DNA from 4 places in the uncultured Sphaerotilus sp. genome. Region 1 is predicted to be linked to each of the others. Evidence: predicted binding sites of a transcription regulator. Region 1 holds the regulator's gene; each other region holds the start of a gene.
What was found. Region 1 encodes sigma-54, which starts transcription at its own class of promoters, with help from an activator protein. Its sites were predicted from a motif close to TGGCANGNAANCTGCTTT; they were not measured.
Positions count from the first base shown of each region.

Region 2: glnA (type I glutamate--ammonia ligase) is a predicted target of sigma-54. The motif match lies at 2,343-2,360, and genes of this name have one in related genera.
Region 3: AABN02_RS00450 (ammonium transporter) is a predicted target of sigma-54. The motif match lies at 2,091-2,108, and genes of this name have one in related genera.
Region 4: AABN02_RS08295 (methanol/ethanol family PQQ-dependent dehydrogenase) is a predicted target of sigma-54. The motif match lies at 2,047-2,064, and genes of this name have one in related genera.

Region 1 covers NZ_CAWURG010000033.1:17,158-21,337, reverse strand. Annotated here, with positions in the region: gene AABN02_RS12775 (DEAD/DEAH box helicase) at 1-86, shown strand, start outside; gene AABN02_RS12770 (DUF4126 domain-containing protein) at 166-789, shown strand; gene AABN02_RS12765 (hypothetical protein) at 761-1,009, opposite strand; gene AABN02_RS12760 (RNA polymerase factor sigma-54) at 1,200-2,789, opposite strand; gene lptB (LPS export ABC transporter ATP-binding protein) at 2,812-3,564, opposite strand; gene lptA (lipopolysaccharide transport periplasmic protein LptA) at 3,561-4,180, opposite strand, start outside.
Region 2 covers NZ_CAWURG010000037.1:56,854-61,033, reverse strand. Annotated here, with positions in the region: gene glnL (nitrogen regulation protein NR(II)) at 1-180, opposite strand, end outside; gene AABN02_RS13705 (hypothetical protein) at 177-755, opposite strand; gene glnA (type I glutamate--ammonia ligase) at 843-2,258, opposite strand; gene AABN02_RS13695 (molybdopterin-binding protein) at 2,482-3,279, opposite strand; gene AABN02_RS13690 (EI24 domain-containing protein) at 3,276-4,180, opposite strand, start outside.
Region 3 covers NZ_CAWURG010000002.1:53,033-57,212, reverse strand. Annotated here, with positions in the region: gene AABN02_RS00460 (MBL fold metallo-hydrolase) at 1-182, opposite strand, end outside; gene AABN02_RS00455 (DEAD/DEAH box helicase) at 304-1,743, opposite strand; gene AABN02_RS00450 (ammonium transporter) at 2,188-3,390, shown strand; gene AABN02_RS00445 (PEP-CTERM sorting domain-containing protein) at 3,798-4,180, shown strand, end outside.
Region 4 covers NZ_CAWURG010000020.1:68,815-72,994, reverse strand. Annotated here, with positions in the region: gene AABN02_RS08315 (prepilin-type N-terminal cleavage/methylation domain-containing protein) at 1-483, shown strand, start outside; gene AABN02_RS08310 (MSHA biogenesis protein MshP) at 480-935, shown strand; gene AABN02_RS08305 (YkgJ family cysteine cluster protein) at 991-1,326, shown strand; gene AABN02_RS08300 (translation initiation factor Sui1) at 1,328-1,696, opposite strand; gene AABN02_RS08295 (methanol/ethanol family PQQ-dependent dehydrogenase) at 2,169-3,989, shown strand.

The DNA of each region.
Region 1 (4,180 bases):
ACGTCTTCCTCGAAGGCCCGCGGCTGACGCGGTTCCTGCGCGCCCTGGCCGCGCTGGTCGATCCGACCGCGCTGAACCCGGGCTGAGCACGGCCCGCCGGGCGCTGCACCCGCGGCAGCACCCGGCTACCATCGCGGCGATTTTCTCCACCACAGGAACGCCGCCATGACCGCTGCCCTCGGCACCCCGGAGCTGATGTCGATCGCCGCCACGCTGGGCTGGGCCAGCGGGCTGCGGCTGTACGCCGTGCTCTTCTGCACCGGGCTGGCCGGGCACCTGGGCTGGATCCCGCTGCCGGGCGGGCTGCTCTGGCTGCAGCAGCCGGTGGTGCTGGGCGCGAGCGGCCTGATGCTGGCGGCCGAGTTCTTCGCCGACAAGATCCCCGGCTTCGACTCCTTCTGGGACCTGCTGCACACCTTCGTGCGCATCCCGGCGGGGGCGGCGCTGGCGGCGTCGGTCTTTGGTGGCGACGAAGGCAGCTGGTCGATGGCCGCGGCCGTGCTCGGCGGCTCGCTGGCGGCCACCGCGCATGTGGCCAAGACGACGACGCGGGCGGCGTTCAACACCTCGCCCGAACCCTTCAGCAACTGGGGGCTGTCGCTGGCAGGGGATGCTGCGGTGCCGGCGATGCTGTGGCTGTCGTGGGTCCAGCCGATGTGGGCCGCGGTCGGGCTCGGCGTGGCCGTGGTGGTGATGCTGGGACTGACCTTCTGGCTGCTGCGCCACGTGCGGGCGCTGCTGCGGGGGCTGGTGCAGCGTTTCAGCGGCGTGTCGACAGCGCAGGACTGACAGCGGCCGCCCGCAGAGGCGCCAGCGGCGTCTGGGTCATCAGGAACTGCTCGGCCAACCGGCCCAGCTCTGCGCTGCCGCAGGCCCGGCACAGGCTGAGCACCGCGCGGGCGTATTCGGGCGGGCCGAGCATCAGGTGGATGTCCACATCCTCGCCCATCTCGTGCATGAGCAGATCGTGGATGCGGCTGGCAATCTGGTGGCGGACTGGGTCGTGCATGGCGGTCTCCTAGGTGTACCTCCATTGCATGGGCCGTGCCGGCCAGATCGCAGATTCGATCACGCCCCCGGAGCCACCCGCCACCGCCACGCACCAAGGTCTGTCGGGGTAACTACCGGACCCCGCCCGCAGACATGCGCAGCGCCGCTTCAGGCCGCCCCGGATTGGTGCGCGGGCAGCAACCGTCCGGTCAGATCGCCTTGCGCAGATTGGCCGGCGAGATCTTGAGCGCCTCGCGGTACTTGGCCACCGTGCGGCGTGCGACCTGGATGCCCTGTTCTTCCAGCATCGTGCTGAGCTGGCTGTCGGAGAGCGGCTTCTTCTGGTCCTCGGCGGCAACGAACTGCTTGATCAGCGCGCGCACCGCCGTGCTCGACGCATTGCCGCCCGCCTCGGTGTTCAGCGAGGAGCCGAAGAAGTACTTCAGCTCGAAGGTGCCGAAGGGCGTGTTCATGTACTTGGCGGTGGTCACGCGCGAGATGGTGGACTCGTGCAGGCCCAGCTCGTCGGCGATCTCCCGCAGCACCAGCGGCTTCATCGCGATCTCGCCGTGGGTGAAGAAGCCCTTCTGGCGCTCGACGATGGCCTGCGAGACGCGCTGGATGGTGTCGAAGCGCTGCAGGATGTTCTTGACGAACCAGCGCGCCTCCTGAAGGCGCACCGCCAGGGTCGCGCCGCCGGCGTCGCCCTGGCGCTGGCTGCGGTGCTGGCGCAGGACCTGGGCGTAGAGGTCGTTGATGCGCAGCTTGGGCATCACGTCCGGATTCAGCACGACGCGCCAGCCGCGGCCGGCCTTCTGCACGATCACGTCCGGCACGACGATGTTGGCCTCGGCACGGGCGAAGCGCCGGCCCGGCTTGGGCTCCAGCGTGAGGATGAGCGACTGGGCGTCGCGGATGTCGTCCTCGTCGGCGCCGGTGGCGGCCGTGAGCTTCTTCATGTCGCGCCGCGCCAGCAGCTCCAGGTGGCCCTGGCAGATCAGCATGGCCACACGCTGCGCCTCGGTGCGGTCGCATTCGCGCAGCTGCAGCACCAGGCATTCGCCCAGATCGCGGGCCCCGACACCGCAGGGCTCCAGGTTCTGCAGCCAGCCCAGGGCGCAGCGCAGCCGGTCGATCAGCTCCTCGCGCAGCGCAGCGGCTTCCTCGTCGCCGGGCGTGTCGCCGATCGACAGCTCGATGGCCAGCCGCTCGGCGATGTCTTCCAGGGCGTCGGCCAGGTAGCCGTCCTCGTTGAGCGAGTCGATCAGCGCTTCGACCAGCAGCATGTCCTCGTTCGCAAGCCGCATCCCGAGCAGCTGGCCACGCAGGTGGTCGTTGAGGCTTTCGGTGAGGCTGGAGCGCTCGCTCCAGTCGCCGTCCTCGTCCTCGACGCCGTTGCTGCGCGCACCGGACACGTCCGAGAGGCTGTCGTAGTCTTCGCGCTCGCTGCCGGAGTCCCAGTCGTTGCTGTCGCTGGCGCTGCTGTTGAAGTCGAGCTGGTCGACGCCGGGCGTCTCGGCCTCGGAGGTCGTGCTGGTCGCGGTGGCTGTGCTGTCGCCGCCATCCCAGTCGTCGCTGGCACTGGCGCTGCGCTCGGGCGGAGCCAGGGTGGCATCCGCCATGGGCCGGTCCTGGGCAACACCCTCTTCATCGACTTCCAGGAAGGGATTCGCTTCGAGCATCTGCTCGACTTCCTGGTGCAGCTCCAGTGTCGAGAGCTGCAGCAGCCGGATCGATTGCTGCAGCTGTGGCGTCAGCGCCAGGTGCTGCGACAGGCGGACCTGCAGGGATGGTTTCATGGGGTCGGGACCGGGGTCGGAGTCACATGCGGAAGTGTTCGCCGAGGTAGACCTTGCGCACGTCCGGGTTGTCGACGATCGCCGCCGGCGTCCCTTCGGCCAGCACACGGCCCTCGCTGATGATGTAGGCGCGGTCGCAGATGCCCAGCGTCTCGCGCACGTTGTGGTCGGTGATCAGCACGCCGATGCCACGCGCCTTGAGGAATCCGATGATGCGCTGGATCTCGATCACCGCAATCGGATCAACCCCGGCAAAGGGCTCGTCCAGCAGGATGAAACGCGGCTGCGTGGCCAGCGCCCGGGCGATCTCCACCCGCCGGCGCTCGCCGCCCGAGAGGGCCGGGGCGGGGCTGGCGCGCAGCCGCTCGATCGACAGGTCGTGGAGCAGGCCGTCCAGCAGCACCTCGATGCGCGCGGCGCCGAGCGGGCGGCCGTTCTCGTCGTGCTGCAGCTCCAGCACGGCGCGGATGTTCTCCTCGACCGTGAGGCGCCGGAAGATCGAGGCCTCCTGCGGCAGGTAGGACAGCCCGAGCCGCGCCCGCTGGTGGATGGGCAGGCGCTGCACCTCGGCACCGTCGATGCGGATGCTGCCCGCGTCGGCCCGCACCAGCCCGACCAGCATGTAGAAGCTGGTGGTCTTGCCAGCGCCATTCGGCCCGAGCAGCCCGACCACCTCGCCGCTGCGCACCGAGAGGTGGACGTCCTTGACGACCAGCCGGGCGCCGTAGCGCTTCTGCAGGCCCTCGGCTTCCAGGCAGCTGCGGGTGTCGGTCAACGGGGGGCCTCCGGGCTGGTGGACTCGGGTGCCGGGCTGGCGGGGCTGGTAGGGCTGTTGGACTTGCGCGGCGTCACCACACCCTTGACGCGCCCGCCACCCGCTGCCGTCGCAGCGGCGCCAGCGACACCGCCGCCCTGCACCTCGAACACGTCGCGGGCATGGTTGTAGACGATGGTCTGGCCGGTGACCTGGTCGGCCGGCACGCCACCGCGCAGCACCCGCACCTGCGCCTGGTCGATGAAGCGCACGGTCTCGGTGACGGTGTCGTATTCGATGCGCCGGGCCTGGCCTTCGACGATCTCGTCCAGCCCTTCGCGCTTCTGGCGGAAGGTGGCGACCTGTCCGGCGGCACCGGTCGCCGTGGCGAACTGGCCCTGCGCGGTCTCCTTCAGCTCGATCTGCGCCGCCTTGAGCACGAGGGTGCCGCGGGTGATCTCGACACCGCCGCTGAGCGTGCGGATCTTGCGCTTGCCGTCCAGCACCATGCGGCCTGCGTCAAAAGCAAGCGCCTGCTCGCTGTCGGCCTTTTCGGCATGTGCCGGCAGGCCGAACCCCGCCAGCAGGGCGCCCAGCAAGAGCATCAGGCCGGAATGTCGGGACAACAGCACGGAAA
Region 2 (4,180 bases), on a different contig from region 1:
GGGATCGACGAACCAGTCGAACACCCGCCCGCGCTGCAGCGCCCGCCGCGGCAGGCCGAGCACGCTCTCGAAGGCGGCATTCACGTAGACGCAGCGGCCGTCGCGGCGCAGCACGGCCACCATCGTGGCCAGGTGGTCGAACGCGTCGAAGGCGTTGGCGTGGGAGCGCGTCAGGTTCATGGGGCGGGCAGTTTGGCGAGTTCGCGCTTGAGGGCGGCGACGTCGGCTTCCTTGCGGGCGATGGAGGCCTTCATCTCGCCCACACGCTCCTGGTAACGCGCGAAGTTGCGTTCGTCACCGCGGCGCTCGGGCTCGCCCTGGTTGTAGTCCTTCTGCAGCGCGGCGAGGCGCTCCTCCTCCTTGCGCAGCTCGGCTTCGAGGATGCGCCGGGCGTCGCTGTCGCGGGCGCGCTGCTGGGCCGGGTCGACCCGCATCTCGCCACTGGCACGGGCCGCCGGCGCCGCGCCGCTGGCCGGGCGGGCGCCAGCACCCTCCCCGCCACCGCCACCGCCACCGCCACCGCCACCACTGCTGCTAGCGGGACGCCGCACGGGCGACTGCACCACCGACACCGGCGCGCCGTCCAGCGTCTTGCAGCCCAGTTCGGCCGCCTCCTTGGCGCTGTACTGGTCGGTGTAGAGGTTGCCGGGGCAGCGGTAAACCGGACGCTCCTGGGCGCCAGCCACAGTCGAACCAGCCACCAGGGCCATCGCCATCGTCGTGCGCAACATGCGCGGAAGAAAGGTCGTGCTCATCGCGCCGCAGTATGGACCATAAAAAAGGCGGCCCGCAGGCCGCCTTTCGTGTACTCCGGCCTGATCAGCGACCAGACCCTGGCAGCATCACAGCGTGTAGTACATGTCGAACTCGATCGGATGGGTCGTCATGCGCATGCGCTGGACTTCCTGCATCTTCAGATCGATGTACGCGTCGATGTACGAATCGGTGAACACGCCACCCTTGGTCAGGAACGAGCGGCCCTTGTCCAGATACTCCAGCGCCTGTTCGAGGCTCGAGCACACGGTCGGGATCAGCGCGTCTTCTTCCGGCGGCAGGTGGTACAGATCCTTCGTGGCGGCTTCGCCCGGGTGGATCTTGTTCTCGACGCCGTCCAGGCCGGCCATCAGCAGCGCGGCGAAACCCAGGTACGGGTTCATCAGGGGATCCGGGAAGCGGGCTTCCACGCGACGACCCTTCGGGTTCGCGACGTACGGAATGCGGATCGAGGCCGAGCGGTTCTTGGCCGAGTAGGCCAGCTTCACCGGGGCTTCGTAGCCCGGGACCAGGCGCTTGTAGCTGTTGGTGCCGGGGTTGGTGATCGCGTTCAGCGCACGGGCGTGCTTGATGATGCCGCCGATGTAGTACAGGGCGAAGTCGCTCAGGCCGGCATAGCCGTCACCGGCGAACAGGTTGACGCCATCCTTCCACACCGACTGGTGGACGTGCATGCCCGAACCGTTGTCGCCAACGATCGGCTTCGGCATGAACGTGGCGGTCTTGCCGTAGGCGCCCGCGACGTTGTGGATGATGTACTTCTGGAGCTGGACCCAGTCGGCGCGCTGGATCAGCGTGCTGAAACGGGTGCCGATTTCCATCTGGCCGGCGTTGGCCACTTCGTGGTGGTGCACTTCGACCGGGATGCCCATCGATTCGAGGATCAGGCACATCTCCGAGCGCATGTCCTGGCCCGAATCGACCGGCGGCACGGGGAAGTAACCACCCTTGACGGTCGGGCGGAAGCCCTTGTTGCCGTGCTCGTAGTCCTTGCCGGTGTTCCAGGCCGCTTCTTCCGACTCGATGGAGCAGAAGGAGCCGGACATGTCCGCACCCCAGCGCACGCTGTCGAACACGAAGAACTCGGGTTCCGGACCGAAGAAGGCGGTGTCACCCAGGCCGGTCGACTTCATGTAGGCCTCGGCGCGCTTGGCCAGCGAGCGCGGGTCGCGCTCGTAGGCCTTGCCGTCGGCCGGATCGATGACGTCGCAGGTCAGGATCAGCGTGGTCTCTTCGAAGAACGGGTCGATGTTGGCCGTGTTCGGGTCGGGCATGAGCTGCATGTCCGAGGCTTCAATGCCCTTCCAGCCGGCGATCGACGAGCCGTCGAATGCATGACCCGACGTGAACTTGTCTTCATCGAAGTGGGAAACGGGCACCGAGACGTGCTGTTCCTTGCCACGGGTGTCGGTGAAACGGAAGTCGACGAACTTGACTTCGTTTTCCTTCACCAGCTTCATCACGTCGGCGACGGTCTTGGCCATCAGAGGCTCCTAGCGAGATGGGAAATGAAATGAATGAGGGGGTATTTTCCGGGCGCTCAGCCGGGCTGAGAACCGCCAAGCAATGTAGCAGAATCCATGCCCGATCCCTTTGGCGGTGCAGTCACTTTGCAAGCTGTTGCCGACTCGGATTCATCTGGTGAAATTCGGCACTTCGGTGGCACCGCAGTGCAGCATATTCTGCCAAGTGCACCAATCACGTGCATCAACGCACCATTTCAGGGCCCAACAGAATGTCGGGCGACTGCAGCCCGTGCAGCAGGGCCGCATAGGCCTGTTGCAACGCCTCGCCGGGACGCCCCTTGACCCCGAGTTCGATGTGCCGGCCATGCACCGGGTGGTCCACGCTGGGCAGGCTGAAGACCTTGATGCCCTCGAAACGAGCCTCGATGTCGATCATCAGCGGCGTGAGGCTGGCCTCCATCGAGCCGTAGACGATGACCGAGCGCTCTTCCTGCACCCCGGCGCCATGCAGGTGGGCGTAGCGGCTGTCGAGCAGCGCCTCGATCATCGGATGCGCCATCACCGGGAAACCGGGGACGAAGTGCACATCGCCGACCGAGAAGCCGGGGATCTTGTTGTACGGGTTCGGGATGATCTGCGCGCCGACCGGGAACACGCCCATGTTCGTGCGGTGGACCGTGTCGGGGTGGCTCGGGTCGTCGCTCCAGCCCTTCTCGATCGCCATCTGGCGCACCCGCTCCATGATGAGTTCGTAGGCCTCGGGGTGCAGCGCCAGCGGCACGCCCAGCGCGGCCGCCGCGCACTGGCGCGTGTGGTCGTCCGGCGTCGCGCCGATGCCACCGCAGGAGAACACCACGTCGCCGCTGGCAAACGCCCCGCGCAGCGTGTCGGTGATGCGGCGCGGGTCGTCGCCGACGTAGGTGCTCCAGGCCAGTGACAACCCGCGGGCCGACAGCAGTTCGATGACCTTGGCGAGGTGCTTGTCCTGGCGTTTGCCCGAGAGGATCTCGTCGCCGATGATGATGAGGCCGAAGTTCATGGGAGGGCGATGGGTGGGAAGGAATCGGGGCCGGAGCCAGCGGTCGGGCTGCCCGGCAAGGCAGGAGCGGCGGGCGCAGGCGTCCCCACCGGCGGCAGCACCTCGACGGCCTGTTCACGGCGCAGCGCGTCCAGCGCCGCCAGGCTGTAATGCGTGAACCACAGCGCCGCCAGCACGAACACCAGCGTGTAGAGCCAGACGAACACCGGGATCAGCAGCGGCATCATCGGCAGCGCCAGCGCGCCCATCGCCCAGATCAGCGACGGTGCCGCGCCCAGGTAGCCCGAGACGATGCCAATCACCAGCAGCGGCGTGCGGTGGCGGCGCATGATGGCCAGGCGCTCCTCGTGGGTGGCGTGGTCGGCCAGCGCGTCGTAGACCATCACGCGGTAGGTCAGCCAGCCCCAGATCAGCGGCGGCACCAGCAGCGCCAGCGGCGGGATCACCCACAGCGGCAGGCTGACGACCATCACCACCAGCGCCAGCAGCGTCGAGCCCAGCGACCACCACAGCGCCTGCCACCAGCGCCCGCCGTGGCGGCGCTCCAGGGTCTCGAACCGGCGCTTGGCCACCAGCGTGACCACGGTCGCGCCCATGAAGGTCGACACCAGCAGCAGCGAGGCCACGATCAGCACCGGCACCGTCAGCGCCACCACGACCAGCGGCCCGATCACGCTGCGGAAGGCGCCGCCGGTGAACTTGTCGATCCAGGCGGTGACGGGGGACAGCATCGGCGTGTCCACCATGAACTGCCGAACGCCCTCGACCGCGGGATCCCAGAAGAACCACGCCAGGCCGAACGCGAGCCCGCCGAGCAGCAGCACCGGCAGCAGCGACAGGAAAATCACGCGCGGCAGCAGGCAATACGCCATCGCGCGCCAGAAGGCATCAAGGATTTTGG
Region 3 (4,180 bases), on a different contig from region 1:
TGGCTGAGAATGACCGCGTCGATCTCGTGCGGCGGCACCGCCAGGGGTGCCCAGTTGCGCTCACGCAGCATCTTCCAGCCCTGGAACAGGCCGCAGTCGAGCAACACGCAGTGCGGGCCGCTGGTCAAGAGGTGGCGTGAGCCGGTGACGCAGTCGGCGGCGCCCAGGAACTGGATCTCCATGACAGCCTCCTTGCAGTGGGGATCGCACCAGCTTGGCACGACCGGCACTGCAAGGCATCAGGAGACGCCCCGGGCGCCCGATCCGGACTTGATCCGGATCAAGCGGGTGACCGGAGGACGGTCAGCCGCCGCGGCGACCGGAGGTCAGGGCCGGGCGCTTGGGGCCGGTGCCCGTGCCCGAGCCACTGCCGCCGGCGCCTTGCGGACGTCCACCGCGCGGGGCGGCCGGACGCTGCGGGGCGCTGCCCGGGCGTGCCGGTGCATTGCCACGCGGCTGGCCGCCGGGGGCGGCCGGGCGGCGTTGTTCGCCACCCCGTCCACCGCCGCCACCCGCACCGCGGCCATTGCCACCACCGCCGCCGCCAGCACCACCCAGCGTGCGGCGACCGATCTGGATCGGCTCGGCGCGCTCGCCCGGATCGGCTTCGAAACCGACGACCGACTCGCGCGGGATGCTGCGCTTGATCAGCTTCTCGATGTCGGCCAGGAAGGCTTCCTCGTCCAGACACACCAGCGACAGCGCTTCGCCCTGCGCGCCAGCCCGGCCGGTGCGGCCGATGCGGTGCACGTAGTCTTCCGACACATTGGGCAGCTCGAAGTTGATGACGTGCGGCAGCTGGTCGATGTCGATGCCGCGGGCCGCGATGTCGGTCGCCACCAGCACGCACAGCTCGCCCGTCTTGAACTCGGCCAGCGCCTTGGTGCGCGCGCCCTGGCTCTTGTTGCCGTGGATCGCCATCGCGGTGATGCCGGCCTTGTTCAGGTGCTCGCACAGGCGGTTCGCGCCGTGCTTCATGCGCGTGAACACCAGCACCTGGTGCCAGTCGTGCGTCTTGATCAGGTGGATCAGCAGATCCTTCTTCTTCTCGCGGCCGACCTTGATCACGCGCTGGGCGATGTTCTCGGCAGTGGCGTTGCTGCGGGCGACCTCGATCACCTGCGGCGCGTTCAGCAGCCGGTCGGCCAGGGCCTTGATTTCCGGGCTGAAAGTGGCCGAGAACAGCAGGCTCTGCTTCTTGGCCGGCAGCATCGCCAGCACCTTCTTGATGTCATGGACGAAGCCCATGTCCAGCATGCGGTCGGCCTCGTCCAGCACGAAGAACTCCACCTGGGTCAGGTCGAGCATGCCTTGCTGGTGGTGGTCGAGCAGGCGGCCAGGGGTGGCCACCAGGATGTCCACGCCGCGCTTGAGCTGCGCGATCTGCGGGCCCATGCCGACGCCGCCGAACATCACCATGCTCTTCAGGCTCAGGTGCTTGCCGTAAGTGCGCACGCTTTCCTCGACCTGGGCGGCGAGTTCGCGGGTCGGGGTGAGGATCAGGGCGCGGATGGCGTAGCGGCCACGGCTGTCCTTGGCGGGCTGGCCGGCGGCCAGGCGGTGCAGCAGCGGCAGGGTGAATCCGGCCGTCTTGCCGGTGCCGGTCTGTGCACCAGCGAGCAGGTCACCACCGGCGAGAACCGCCGGGATGGCTTGCGCTTGAATGGGGGTGGGGATTTCGTAGCCTTGTTCGCGGATGGCGCGAAGGATCGGCTGGGCCAGGCCCAGATCATCAAACGTCATGGAGTGGCACCCGTTTGGGGTGCTTGTCGCGCCGCCTGCAGCGCCTCGGGCGAGGCGGCCAGTCGAGGGTGGCGCGGGATTGGAGAGGGCGTCGGAGGCGACTGCAGCGTTCTGACTGGTGCGAATGCTGCAGTGCGATTGTAGCGGCGGGGCAGGGGGTTGCCGTGGTCGATCTGCCCAGGTTCCCAAGGGCATGTCCGGCGATCACCGTGGACCGGCCACCGGAATGCACTTGTTTGGTGCTTCGATTGCTCCGTTTGTGTGCAAGCCATCCAGATGTCCTGGATCCGTCGCGGGCAGATCGCGCTTTATTGGTGCGGATGCATTCGTGAATTAACGCACCAACTCGGCACAGAACGTGCTTGATTGGTGCCTTTTGCGAACTGCGAACTGCGAGCGCCTCGCTGCGGTGCGTTTCCACCACTCCCTCTCCTTCGAGATTCCATGGATACCTTGAAACAGGGCGCTGATGCGCTCTTCATCCTGCTGGGCGCCATCATGGTGCTGGCCATGCACGCGGGCTTTGCCTTCCTCGAACTCGGCACCGTGCGCAAGAAGAACCAGGTCAACGCGCTGGTCAAGATCCTGGTCGATTTCGCCGTGTCGACCATCGCCTACTTCTTTGTGGGCTACACCATCGCGTACGGTGTCGACTTCTTCACCGGTGCCGAGGCGCTCGCGGCGAAGAACGGCTACGAACTGGTCAAGTTCTTCTTCCTGCTGACCTTCGCGGCCGCCATTCCGGCGATCGTCTCCGGTGGCATCGCCGAGCGGGCGCGGTTCAACCCCCAGCTGCTGGCCACGGCCATCATCGTCGGGCTGATCTACCCGTTGTCGGAAGGGGTGGCCTGGAACCAGCGATTCGGCGTGCAGGCCTGGCTGAAGGGCGCGTTCGGTGCCGAGTTCCATGACTTCGCGGGCAGCGTGGTGGTCCATGCGGTCGGTGGCTGGATCGGGCTGGCGGCTGTCCTGCTGCTGGGCGCGCGCAGCAACCGCTACCGCAAGGATGGTGCGATGAGCGCGCACCCGCCGTCGAGCATCCCGTTTCTGGCGCTGGGGGCGTGGATCCTGGCGGTGGGCTGGTTCGGCTTCAACGTGATGAGTGCGCAGACGCTGGACAAGATCTCCGGGTTGGTGGCCGTCAACTCGCTGATGGCGATGGTGGGCGGCACGCTGGTGGCCGTGCTGATGGGCCGCAACGACCCGGGCTTTGCCTACAACGGCCCGCTTGCCGGTCTGGTGGCCGTGTGCGCCGGATCCGACCTGATGCACCCGGCGGGTGCGCTGGTGGTGGGTGGCATCGCCGGGGCGATCTTCGTGCAGATGTTCACCCTGACGCAGAACCGCTGGAAGATCGACGACGTGCTCGGCGTCTGGCCGCTGCACGGGCTGTGTGGCGCCTGGGGCGGCATCGCCTGCGGCATCTTTGGCCAGACGGCGTTTGGCGGCATCGGTGGGGTCAGTCTGGCCAGCCAGACCATCGGCACGGTGATGGCCGTGGTCTGGGCGCTGGCGGGTGGCTTCGCGGTCTACGGCAGCATCAAGGCGCTGATCGGGATCCGACTGAGCCAGGAAGAGGAGTTCGAGGGCGCTGACCTGTCGATCCACAAGATTGGCTCCACGCCGGACCGTGAGGTCAGCTGGTAAGCGTTGCGCTGTTGGGGTGGCGGTACGGATCGGGGCCGCTTTGCGGTTCAAAAATGTGACAAGGCGTTTTGCGACCATCGGCGGTGGCTTGCAAAACGCCATTTTTATTTGTGGTTTATTTGACTTTGGCAACCCCTTGAATAGGGGGGTTCTGCCGGGTATTGAGATGAAAAATCACGAACTGACTCAGATTGGTTGCGCGAGTGGATTCTGATTTCATCTGGCGTTGCAGTTCGTAACGGCAGGCGTTGCGCTGCTATCGAATGAAATGGACCAGATTTGTGGCTGAGTCTTCCCTTGAGATGAGGGGGTGGTGCTGTGAATCACCTAAAATGATCGTTATAGTAAAAATGAAATTTGCCACAGCCACTACCGACGTTGGCACGTCGTAATTCAGGAGAATTTTCATGCTCAAGAAACTCGTTTATGCACTCGCGCTGACCGGTCTGGCCAGCGGCCAAGCGTTCGCGCTGACCAACCCCGGTTTCGAAGCCGGTCTGGGCGCCAATCCGGCCGGCTGGATCACGCCGCTGGGCACGCTGACTTCGGTTGCGAGCGGCTCCACGGTCCATGTGATCGACGATGCCTATTTCCCTACGCCGACGGAAATCTACAGCGCCAATGTCACCGCCATGAGCGGCAACAACTTCGGTCTGCTGGAGACCTGCCCCGCCTCGACGGCCGTTCTGGACTGCGGCAGCAATGCAGCGTTCTCCATCAACCTGGGCGGCCCGGTGTCCAACTACGGTGACGTGCTCTGGATGCGCTTGTTCACTGCAGACTTCCTGCC
Region 4 (4,180 bases), on a different contig from region 1:
GTCGGCGACTGGCTGGTCATCGGCAACCAGTCGCCCAACGACGTCTACAGCGGCAGCAACCGCGCCGCCATCTCCACCATCAGCACGCCGAACCCGGCGTTCGGGCTGCACCGCCTGGCCATCAATCCGACGCAATTCCCGCTCGGCTACGACGGCGGGCGCTTCAGCGTGGTCAGCGCCAGCCAGCAGGCCGTCTTCTACGTCTGCAGCGGCGCGGACGGCTCGCTGGATGCCAATGGCACCGCCCGCGGCACCCTGGTCCGCCTGTCCGGCTACGGCTTCAATGCCAGCTACCCGAGCGCCTGCCCCTCGGTCGCAGGCGGGCAGACCGTGCTCACCGGCCTGAGCCGCTGCACCATCACCTACGACCCCAACCAGGGCGCGACGCAGCAGAACGGCTTCGTCTACCTCCAGCTCGAACTGACCCGGCGCAACGAAAGCGTGTCGCTGGTCGTCGGCGCCCACGTGTCGAACGCGCCATGAAACGCCTCCATCCGCATGCATCCGGCGGCTTCGGCGCCATCGCGGCCATCTTCGTGCTGGTGGTACTGGCCAGTCTGGCGGCGGCCATCGTGCGGCTCGGGCAATCGACGCAGACCGGCTCGGCGCAGGACATCCTCGGCGCACGCGCATGGGCCGCTGCGCGCGCCGGCACCGAATGGGGCCTCTACCAGGCGCTCAAGGGCAGCTGGACCACTTGCAGCGGCGCCAGCCAGACGCTGGACCTGCGTGCGGACATCGGCATGCGGGTCACCGTGAGCTGCTCGTCGACCCTCTACAACGAGGGCGAGAACACCAGCGGAGCCGCCCAGACGCTGCGCGTCTACACGGTCAACGCGGTCGCCTGCAACAGCACCAGCGCCTGCCCGGACAACGCCCGCGCAGTGCAACCCGGCTACATCGAACGCCGGCGCCAGGTGCAGGCGGCGCAGTGAACGTGGCGCAGCGGCTGCCGGCCGGACGGCCGGCTGCGCTATCGTCACGCCCACCATGAGTGATGCCCCCAATCCCTGCCTGAGCTGCGGCGCCTGCTGCGCGAGTTTCCGCGTCGATTTCTCGACACAAGAATTGCAGTCCTGCGGCGGCTGCGTGCCCGACGGACTGACCGTCGAGGTCAACGAGGGCACCGCCCGCATGCGCGGCACCGACCACGCCCGCCCGCGCTGTGCCGCGCTGGTCGGCACGGTGGGCGTGAAAGCCGGCTGCGGGATCTACGAGTGGCGACCTGGGCCGTGCCGCGAATTCGGGATGCTGGCGCCACTCGGACGCGGCGACGACGCCTGCGGGCGGGCGCGGCGGCGGCACGGGATGGCGCCGCTGGATTGATTCACCCCCCGGCGCGCTTGGCCTTCCAGCCCTTCGCGGCGAGGTAGGCCAGCACCTTGTCGCAGTGGTCGCCCTGCACCTCGACCACGCCGTCCTTGACCGTGCCGCCGCTGCCGCAGGTGGCCTTGAGCGCCTTGGCCAGCGTGGTCAGCGCCTCGCCTTCCAGACCGAGTCCCTTGACCAGCGTCACGCCCTTGCCGGCGCGGCCCTTGGTCTCGCGCGACACGCGCACGATGCCGTCGGCCGAGACGGACACGGCGGCCGCCGCGTTGCAGACGCACTGCGCCATCGGCTGGCGGCACTGCGGACACATGCGGCCGCTGTCGGTCGAGTAGACGAGGCCGCCGGAGGAGGAACGGGACTGGTTCATGGGCAAGGGACCGGCTCGGGTTGCAACAAGGTCGCCAGCATACGGGCAGCGGAAAGTGTCCGGATCACACCGCGCAATGGGGTGCAACACTTTGCTCCGAATCTGAGGGCGCCCGGCCACCGGAACCCGTGCGCGCCAGGCGATCCCTGCGGACCAGGATCCTGCGGCCCCTCGGTACTTTCCCTGTGCACCGCCCTCGCCGGCCCGCCGGACACCCCTTTCCGACCACTTCCGGCGGCCCGTTACCAGGGTTTCCACGCACGCTTTGGCACCGGTCGGCACAGATCGGCACCCTGCAGCAGCACGCGGGCACCGCGGCTGTGCATGGCCCTGCGTCCATGCATCCGAATGGGCACGGTAGTTGCGAAAAAGAGGGGGTGTGACAGGTCGCGTCAGGTTCCGGTGGTTGCCGGCGACTCCATGTCCTCCCCCGTCAGAAGACCACCCGTGATCGTGAGCAAGGAGACATTCCATGAACGCATCCGTCGAACGGAGCAACTGGCTGGTACGTGGCGCCTGCGTGGCACTGATGAGTCTGCCCACCCTCGCCTTGGCCAATGCCGACGTCGAGAAAAACATCGCCAATTCCAAGAATTGGGCGACGCAGGCTGGCGACATGTTCAATCAGCGCTACAGCAAGCTCAACCAGATCAACAAGGGCAATGTCGGGAAGATGCAGGTCGCCTGGACCTTCTCGACCGGCGTGCTGCGCGGCCATGAAGGCTCGCCGCTGGTCATCGACGGCACGATGTACCTGCACTCGCCGTTCCCGAACAAGGTGTTCGCGATCGACCTGGAAACCCAGAAGATCCTCTGGAAGCACGAGCCCAAGCAGGACCCGGCCGTGATCCCGCAGATGTGCTGCGACACCGTCAACCGCGGGCTCGCCTATGCCGAAGGCAAGATCTTCCTGCAGCAGGCCGACTCCAACCTCGTGGCCCTGGACGCCAAGTCAGGCAAGGTGCTCTGGACGGTCAAGAACGGCGACCCCAAGCTCGGCGCCGTCAACACCAACGCGCCCCACGTCTTCAAGGACAAGGTCATCACCGGCATCTCCGGCGGCGAATGGGGCGTGCGCGGCTTCCTGGCCGCCTACGACATCAACACCGGCAAGCAGGTCTGGAAGGGCTATTCGGTCGGCCCCGACAGCGAGATGCTGATGGACCCGGTCAAGTCCACGACCTGGGCCGATGGCAAGGTCACGCCGGTCGGCCCCGACTCCTCGCTGAAGACCTGGAAGGACGACCAGTGGAAGACCGGCGGCGGCACCACCTGGGGCTGGTACAGCTACGACAAGGCCACCAACGCCGTCTACTACGGCTCCGGCAACCCCTCCACCTGGAACCCCTCGCAACGCCCGGGCGACAACAAGTGGTCGATGTCGATCTGGTCGCGTGACGTGGACACCGGCAAGGTCAACTGGGTCTACCAGATGACGCCGTTCGACGAGTGGGACTTCGACGGCATCAACGAGATGATCCTGGCCGACATCCCGGTCAAGGGCAAGCCGACCAAGGCCCTCGTCCACTTCGACCGCAACGGCTTCGGCTACACGCTTGACCGCGTGACGGGCGCGCTGCTCGTGGCCGAGAAGTTCGATCCGACGGTCAACTGGGCTACCCACGTGGACATGAAGTCCGGCAGACCGCAGGTGGTGGCGAAGTATTCGACCGCGAAGAACGGCCCGGACGTCAACACCAAGGGCATCTGCCCGGCCGCACTCGGCACGAAGGACCAGCAGCCAGCCTCGTTCGATCCAAACACCGGCCTGTTCTACGTGCCGACGAACCACGTCTGCATGGACTACGAGCCGTTCAAGGTCGAGTACACCGCCGGCCAGCCTTACGTGGGCGCCACGTTGTCGATGTTCCCCACGCCGAACAGCCATGGCGGCATGGGCAACTACATCGCCTGGGACGCCGGCACCGGCAAGATCGTGCAGACCAAGGCCGAGAAGTTCTCGGTGTGGAGCGGCTCGCTCAACACCGCGGGCGGGCTGAGCTGCTACGGCACGCTGGAGGGCTACCTGAAGTGCGTCGATGCCAAGGACATCAACAAGGAGCTGTTCAAGTTCAAGACCCCGTCCGGGATCATCGGCAACGTGTTCACCTATGAGCACAAGGGCAAGCAGTACATGGGCGTGTTCTCCGGCATCGGGGGCTGGGCCGGCATCGGCATGGCCGCCGGTCTGGAGAAGGACACCGACGGTCTGGGCGCCGTGGGCGGTTACAAGGAGCTGAGCCAGTACACCGAACTCGGTGGTTCGCTGACCATCTTCGCGCTGCCCAACTGAGCCAGGGAAATCACCAGCACCCGCAAGCGGTGAACGGCGTTGAAGGGTGGAAGAACCGATGCCGTTCACCTTGTCCAAGGCCGGAGCGATCCTGGAACAGTCGCCCCGGCCCTTTTTGCCACCACCCGGCCCCTGGAGACCACGCCCGTGAGACGACCCACTGCACTGCTCCCGCTCCCGCTTCCGCTGCC